2 linked regions of the Azotobacter salinestris genome follow. The protein of the gene in region 2 binds, or shares a complex with, the protein of the main gene of each other region. Links are inferred from orthologs where the notes say so. Each region holds a gene or a part of one and is shown on either strand. Other genes may lie near its edges.

Region 1 (4,359 bases), 530 kb from region 2 along the record:
AGACCCTGATGCGCACCCATCCCGGCGACTCGCAGCGGCTGCGCCAGGCGCTGGTCGACGCCCTGCAGCTCAAGCCCGAACGCCATCACTTCGAGGCGGACGCCCAGGTCCAGGTGGTGCGCTTCATGAGCATGACCGGCGGCTGAGCCAAACGGGTGCATGCCGCTTTCTCCTGCACCAGACCGGAGCTTTTCGTGACAGCTGCACAGCCGCCAGGGTGTCCGGGCGAGGCCCTGTGCTAGACTTCGCGCCCTGCACGCGGTCGACGAACTTCAAGCCCCATCATGACCTCTCCGGCTCCCGACAGCCCTTTCTCCACGATGCCTTCCACCGATCACGGTCTGCCCGAGACCCGCCATGCGCCTTAAGAGCATCAAGCTGGCCGGTTTCAAGTCCTTCGTCGATCCCACCACGGTGAGCTTTCCGAGCAACATGGCGGCGGTGGTGGGGCCCAATGGATGCGGCAAGTCCAATATTATCGACGCCGTTCGCTGGGTGATGGGCGAAAGCTCGGCGAAGAACCTTCGCGGCGAGTCGATGACCGACGTCATCTTCAACGGCTCGAACAGCCGCAAGCCGGTGACCCAGGCCTCCATCGAGCTGATCTTCGACAACTCCGACGGCACCCTCACCGGCGAGTACGCCGGCTATTCGGAAATCGCCATTCGTCGCCGGGTGACCCGCGACGGGCAGAGCGTCTACTTCCTCAACGGGGTGAAATGCCGGCGCCGCGACATCACCGACATCTTCCTCGGCACCGGCCTGGGGCCGCGCAGCTACTCGATCATCGAGCAGGGCATGATTTCCCGGCTGATCGAGGCCCGTCCCGAAGACCTGCGCAACTTCATCGAGGAAGCTGCCGGCATCTCCAAATACAAGGAGCGCCGCCGCGAAACCGAGAGCCGCATCCGCCGCACCCAGGAGAACCTGGCGCGCCTGACCGACCTGCGCGAAGAGCTGGAGCGCCAGCTCGAACGCCTGCAGCGCCAGGCCCAGGCCGCCGAGAAGTATCAGGAATGCAAGGCCGAGGAGCGCCGCCTCAAGGCCCAGCTCGCCGCCCTGCGCTGGCGGGCGCTGAACGAGCAGGTCGGCCAGCGCGAGCAGATCATCGGTGATCAGGAGGTCGCCCTCGAGGCGCTGATCGCCGAGCAGCGCAATGCCGATGCCGACATCGAGCGCCTGCGCGACGAGCATCACGAGCTCGCCGAGCGTTTCCATCAGGTGCAGGGCCGCTTCTATTCGCTGGGTGCCGACATCGGCCGGGTCGAGCAGAGCATCCAGCACGGCCAGCAGCGTCTGCGCCAGTTGCAGAACGACCTGCAGGAGGCCGAAAAGAACCGCCAGGAAACCGCCGCCCATCTCGACCAGGACCGCCGCCTGCTGGCCGAACTCGACGAGGAGCTGGCCCTGCTCGAGCCCGAGCGGGAAATCGCCGCGGCCGCTGCCGAGGAGAGTGCCGCTCGTCTCGAGGAGGCGGAGTCCGCCATGCACGCCTGGCAGGAGCAGTGGGACGGCTTCAACCAGCACTCCTCGGAGGCGCGGCGCAGTGCCGAGGTGCAGCAGGCGCATATCCAGCAGCTGGAGCAGAGCCTCGAGCGACTGCTGGAGCGCGAGCGCCGTCTCGACGAGGAGCGTGCCCGGCTGGCGGACGATCCGCAGGAGGACGGCATCGCCGAGCTGGCCGAGCAGTTGGCCCTCGGCGAGCTGAGCCAGGAGGAGCTGGGCGCCGCCGAGGCGGCCCTAGGCGAAACCCTGGAGCGGCTGCGCGGCGAGCTGCAGCAGGCGACCCAGGAACAGCAGCAGGCGCAGGGCGAACTGCAGCGCCTGAGCGGGCGGATCGCCTCGCTGGAGGCGTTGCAACAGGCGGCGCTGGACCCCGGTCAGGGGGTCGCCGAATGGCTGCGCGAGCAGCACCTGGCGGACCGTCCGCGACTGGCCGAGGGGCTCAGGGTGGCGCCCGGCTGGGAATTGGCGGTGGAAACCGTGCTCGGCGCCGACCTGCAGGCGCCGCTCCTGGAGGATTTCGCCGGGCTTGCGCTGGACGCCTTCGTCCAGGGCGAGCTGCGCCTGCTCGGTCCGGCACCGGGCGCCATGCGGCTGGCCGGCAGCCTGCTCGACAAGGTCGAGGGCGATGTCGACCTGGCACCCTGGCTGGGGCGGGTCCTGGCGGTCGAGAGCCTCGCCGAGGCCCTGGAGCGGCGGCCTGTGCTGAACGAGGGTGAAAGCCTGATCAGTCGTGACGGCTACTGGGTCGGCCGGTATTTCCTGCGCGTGCGCCGGGCCAGCGACGCCGAGTCCGGCCTGCTCGCCCGCGCCCAGGAGCTGGAGCGTTTGCAGGCCGGGCGCGACGAACTCGAGGCGCGTCTGGCCGAACTCGAAGAGCGTCTGTTCGCCCTGGACGAGGCGCGCCGCCTGCAGGAGGAGAGCCGCGAGGGGCTGCGCCGGCGCCAGCAGGAGGCGGCTCGCCAGCAGGGCGAGCTGAAGGCCAGGCTCTCGGCACTCCAGGCGCGGGCCGAGCAGTTGCTGCTGCGCCGTCGCCGCTTCGACGAGGAAATCGCCGAATTGGACGAGCAGCGAGCCCTGGAGATCGAGCGCCTGGGCGAGTGCCGCCTGCAGCTGCAGGACGCACTGGACGCCATGGCCGTCGACAACGAGCGCCGCGAGCAGCTGCTGGCCGGCCGCGATGCCCTGCGCGAGGGCCTCGAGCGTCTGCGCCAGGAGGCCAGGTCGCACAAGGAGCGGGCCCATCAGTTGGCCGTGCGGCTCGGCTCGCTGCAGGCCCGCCACGACTCCACCCGCCAGTCCCTGGAGCGTCTCGAGCGGCAGTTCGAGCGCACCCGGGAGCGCCGCGAGCAGCTCAGCCTGGATCTGGAGGAGGGTGCCGCGCCGCTGGAGGAGCTGCGCATGAAGCTCGAGGAACTGCTCGAGCGGCGCCTGGCCGTCGAGGAGGAGCTGCGTCAGGCCGGGCTGGCCCTGGAGGATGCCGAGCGCGGGCTGCGCGAGGTGGAGAAGCGCCGCAGTCAAGCCGAGCAGCAGGCCCAGCTGCTGCGCGGCCAGCTGGAGCAGCAGCGCCTCGACTGGCAGGCTCTCAGCGTGCGCCGCAAGGCCCTGCAGGATCAGTTGCAGGAAGATGGCCAGGCCCTGCACGAAGTGCTCGGCACGCTCCCCGCCGAGGCCCGCGAAGCCGATTGGGAGGCAGAACTCGAGCGCGTTGCCCTGCGCATCCAGCGTCTCGGCGCGATCAACCTGGCGGCCATTGACGAATACCGCCAGCAGTCCGAGCGCAAGCAGTATCTGGATGCGCAGAACGCCGATCTGGTGGAGGCCCTGGAAACCCTGGAAAATGTCATCCGCAAGATCGACCGGGAAACCCGCAATCGCTTCAAGGACACCTTCGATCAGATCAACGCCGGCCTGCAGGCCCTGTTCCCGAAAGTTTTCGGCGGGGGACATGCCTATCTGGAACTTACCGGCGAGGATCTACTCGATACCGGGGTAGCCATCATGGCGCGCCCGCCGGGCAAGAAGAACAGCACCATCCATCTGCTTTCCGGCGGCGAGAAGGCGCTGACCGCGCTGGCCTTGGTGTTCGCCATCTTCCAGCTCAATCCGGCGCCGTTTTGCATGCTCGACGAGGTGGACGCGCCGCTGGACGATGCCAACGTCGGGCGCTATGCCAGGCTGGTCAAGGAGATGTCGGAAAAGGTGCAGTTCATCTACATCACCCACAACAAGATCGCCATGGAGATGGCCGACCAATTGATGGGCGTGACCATGCACGAGCCCGGTTGTTCGCGCCTGGTAGCGGTGGATGTGGAGGAGGCGGTGGCGCTGGCGGGCGCCTGAGGCAGACGGGGTGGGATACTCCCGCTCACCGGAATGGGCCACCCGGCGGTACAATCCGCGGATGGGTCGTGCTAGCTTAAGGGGCAATTTTCAGTACGCGTGGAAAACACTGTCGGAACATGCAGTTGCCACGTTTGTGGAAGGGCGGGACGCTCTTTTTTGTAGCGGATAGGAAATCCTTTTTGTCAAATCAGTTCAGGGGTTGTGGATTTCATGGAAATCGGTCTGCGTGAGTGGCTGATCGTCATCGGCATCGTCGTCATCGGCGGCATCCTGTTCGACGGATGGCGGCGCATGCGGGGCAGCAAGGGCAAGCTCAAGTTCAAGCTCGAGCGCAACATTGCCGAGGCGCCCGAAGCGACCAGCGAAAAGAACAGCGAGCTGCTGGGATCCTCGCGGTCGGTCGATTTTCCGCAGGGGAGCGCCTACGAGCCGGACGAGGAGAGTCTGCCCTCGCTGAGCGCCCGCAGGCTGAGCCGGCGGCGCCTCGACGAGGAGCTGGAGGCGGACGAT
Region 2 (3,577 bases):
CCTTGTTGGGGATGCCCGAGGGCATCGGTCCGCCGGGGACGAAGACGAACGGCAGATGGCCGAAGCGAAGCGCACCGATCACCAGGCCGGGGACGATCTTGTCGCAGATCCCCAGGCACAGCGCCGCGTCGAACATGTTGTGGGAGAGCGCCACCGCGGTGGCCATGGCGATCACGTCGCGGCTGGCCAGGCTCAGCTCCATGCCCGCCTCGCCCTGGGTGACGCCGTCGCACATCGCCGGTACCCCGCCGGCGAACTGGCCGACTGCGCCGATCTCATTCAGGGCGGCCTTGATGAGCGGCGGAAAATGCTGATAGGGCTGATGCGCCGAGAGCATGTCGTTGTAGGCCGAGACGATGGCCACGTTGACTTCGCCGGGCAGGCGCAGGCGCTGCTTGTCGCTCTCGCCGCAGCCGGCCACGCCGTGGGCGAAGTTGGCGCAGGGCAGCCGGGTACGCGACGGCCCGTCGGCGGCGGCACGGCCCATGAGATCGAGGTAGCGCTCGCGGGTGGCGCGGCTGCGCTCGGTCAGCCGCCGGGTGACTTCGAGAACTCGGGAATGCATCGCGGACTCTCACTGGCTGGTCAGTATTCATTTAGGCCCAGGGCAGGGGAATGGACAAGGAGCAGGCGGCGCCGCCGCCGCTGCGCTCAGGAGTCGTCCGCAGCCCGCTCGACACCCTCAGCGCCGTCCTCCGGCAGGTCGTCGAAGTCGGTCTTGAGGCCCTGCTCCATGGAGTCCAGCTCGGCCAGCAGGGTGCGGAAGCTGGTCTGCTCGGCCGGCTCGCCGAGTTCGGCACGTACCGGCAAACCGACCGGCGGCAGCTCCCCGTCGGCCGCTCCCTCCGGTCCGGGCTCCAGACTGCGCAGGACCGCCAGGGGCGGCAGCTCGTCGAGGCTCTTCAGGTTGAAGTGGTCGAGAAAGGCACGCGTGGTAGCGAACAGCGCCGGCCGACCGGGCACCTCGCGGTAGCCGACCACCCGTATCCACTCGCGCTCCTGGAGGGTCTTGATGATGTTGCTGCTCACCGCCACGCCACGCACCTCCTCGATCTCGCCGCGGCTGATCGGCTGGCGGTAGGCGATTAGCGCCAGGGTTTCCAGCAGGGCCCGCGAGTAGCGCTGCGGCCGCTCCTCCCAGAGGCGCCCGACCCAGGGTGCGAAGCGTTCGCGCACCTGCAGGCGATAGCCGGAGGCCACTTCCTCCAGCTCGAAGGCGCGCCCCTGGCAGGAACGGGCGAGGATCGCCAGGGCATCGCGCAGACGGGCGGGGTCGGGCCGCTCACCCTCCTCGAACAGCTCGCCGAGACGCTCCAGCGACAGCGGCCGGCCGGCGGCGAGCAGCCAGGCCTCGAGCAGCACGGCCAGTTCGGCCGGATCGTTCAGGTTCATTGCGTATCTTCCGCAGGCTCGTCGCCACGCAGGCGCACATGGATGGGCGCGAAGGGCTCGGTCTGCACCAACTCGACCAGGGACTCCTTGATCAGCTCGAGCACCGCCATGAAGGTCACCACCACCCCCAGACGCCCCTCCCCGGCCTGGAACAGCGCCACGAAGGGCACGAAGCTTCCGTCCCGCAGGCGCTCCAGTACCTCGCTCATGCGCTCGCGGGTGGACAGCGCCTCGCGGGTGACCTGGTGACTCTCGAACAGGTCGGCGCGGCGCAGCACCTCGGCCATGGCCAGCAGCAGCTCGTCCAGGCCGACCGTCGGCAACAGGCGGCGCACCCGCGCCTGCGGCGCCTCCAGCTGCGCTGGGTGCAGTTCACGACCGACCCGCGGCAGGCCGTCGAGTTCCTCGGCGGCCTTCTTGTAGCGCTCGTACTCCTGCAGCCGGCGGATCAGCTCGGCGCGCGGGTCCTCCTCTTCTTCCTCGACCTCCGCCGAGCGCGGCAGCAGCATGCGCGACTTGATCTCGGCGAGCATGGCGGCCATCACCAGGTATTCGGCAGCCAGCTCCAGGCGCGCGGTCTTCATCAGCTCGACGTAGCCCATGTACTGACGGGTGATCTCGGCCACCGGGATATCGAGAATGTCGATGTTCTGCCTGCGGATCAGGTAGAGCAGCAGGTCGAGCGGCCCCTCGAAGGCCTCGAGGAACACCTCCAGGGCATCCGGCGGAATGTACAGGTCCTGCGGCAGCTCGGTCAGCGCCTGCCCGTAGACCAGCGCGAAGGGGGCGCCGGCGGCGGCTACGGCGTCGTCCGGCATGGGCTCGGCGGCCGGCGCGGCGCTGGCCGGTACAGGGCGGGGCAAGGCTCAGGCTTCGCCGGCGAAGGGGGTCGGGTCGCCGCAGCCGACGCGCACCACCTCGGGCTCATCCTCGAGCAGGCTGACCACGGTGGAGGCCTCCAGGGTGCCGGCACCGCCGTCGATGATCAGATCGACCTGGTGCTCGAGGCGCCGACGCATCTCCCCCGGATCGCTCATCGGCAGCATCTCGCCGGGCAGGATCAGGCTGGCGCTCATCAGGGGCTCGCCGAGCTCCGCCAGCAGGGCCTGGGCGATGGGGTTGGCCGGGATGCGCAGACCGACGGTGCGCCGCTTGGGATGCAGCATGATCCGCGGCACTTCGCGGCTGGCGTGGAGGATGAAGGTATAGGGGCCGGGGGTCCAGGTCTTGAGCAGGCGGAAGGCACCGGTGTCGACCCGGGCGAACAGGCTCAGCTGCGAGAGGTCGCTGCACACCAGGGTGAAGTTGTGTCGCTCGTCCAGCTGGCGCAGGCGGCGGATGCGCTCCAGACCTGCCTTGTTGCCGAGCTGGCAGCCAAGCGCGTAGGAGGCATCGGTGGGGTAGACGATCACCCCGCCGCCGCGGACGATTTCCACGGCCTGACGAATCAGGCGCAGCTGGGGGTTTTCCGGATGGATCTGGAAGTACTGACTCACATGAATTCCCTGTTCAGAGGACGGCGCAGTGGCGGACATGGGCGAAACGCATCCAGAGAGGCGGCAGGTCGTCCGGCAACGGGCGGTACAGCCCGAGTTCGGACCAGGTATCGGGGGCGTGGAAATCGCTGCCGGCGCTGGCCAGCAGACCGAATTCGCGAACCAGGATGGCCAGGCTGCCGACCTGCTCGGCCGGCTGCAGACCATTGCTGACTTCCAGGGCGTGACCGCCGGCGTGGATGAAATCGCCGACCAGGCGGCGTCGCTTGCTGCGGGTGAAATCGTAGTGCCAGGGATGCGCCAGGCTGATCCAGGCGCCGGCCGCGCGCAGGGTGGCAACCGCCTGGTCGAGGCTCGGCCAATACTGCTTGACGTCGCCCAGCTTGCCCGCGCCCAGCCACTTCTGGAAGGCTTCCGCACGGTCCCGGGCATGCCCGGCACGCACCAGAAACTCGGCGAAGTGCGGACGCGCCGGCGCATTGTCGCTGTCGCCCAGCTCGCGCTGCACCGCCCTGGCGCCCTCCAGGGCCCCGTCCATGCCCTTGCCGGCCAGGCGCCGGGCGATCTCCCCGGCCCGCTGCCAGCGCCCCTCGTGCAGTGCGGCAAGGGCCTGGCACAGCGCCGGCGCATCGCAGGCAAAGGCGTAGCCGAGCACGTGCACGGTGGCCCCGCTCCACAGCGCGGACAGC

Evidence for each region. The genes of interacting proteins can lie anywhere in the genome.
Region 1: the proteins of GCU53_RS05835 (region 2) and smc are in contact, whole or in part, in a crystal structure (PDB 3ZGX), measured with the Bacillus subtilis proteins. The link is inferred for Azotobacter salinestris from one-to-one orthologs.

The regions. Positions count from the first base shown.
Region 1 is NZ_CP045302.1:726,075-730,433, reverse strand. The notes cover bases 1-4,046. They hold smc (chromosome segregation protein SMC), read left to right. Parts: upstream 1-357; coding sequence 358-3,846; downstream 3,847-4,046. Other genes in these bases: moaA (GTP 3',8-cyclase MoaA), read left to right, coding at 1-146. Also shown: cell division protein ZipA, read left to right, coding at 4,060-4,359. UniProt on the Bacillus subtilis protein: Required for chromosome condensation and partitioning.
Region 2 is NZ_CP045302.1:1,253,632-1,257,208, forward strand. Bases 300-3,249 are described here. They hold GCU53_RS05835 (segregation and condensation protein A), read right to left. Parts: upstream 2,211-3,249; coding sequence 1,389-2,210; downstream 300-1,388. Other genes in these bases: edd (phosphogluconate dehydratase), read right to left, coding at 300-565; scpB (SMC-Scp complex subunit ScpB), read right to left, coding at 652-1,392; GCU53_RS05840 (L-threonylcarbamoyladenylate synthase), read right to left, coding at 2,259-2,888; GCU53_RS05845 (PHP domain-containing protein), read right to left, coding at 2,902-3,249. Also shown: more of edd, read right to left, coding at 1-299; more of GCU53_RS05845, read right to left, coding at 3,250-3,577. UniProt on the Bacillus subtilis protein: Participates in chromosomal partition during cell division. May act via the formation of a condensin-like complex containing Smc and ScpB that pull DNA away from mid-cell into both cell halves.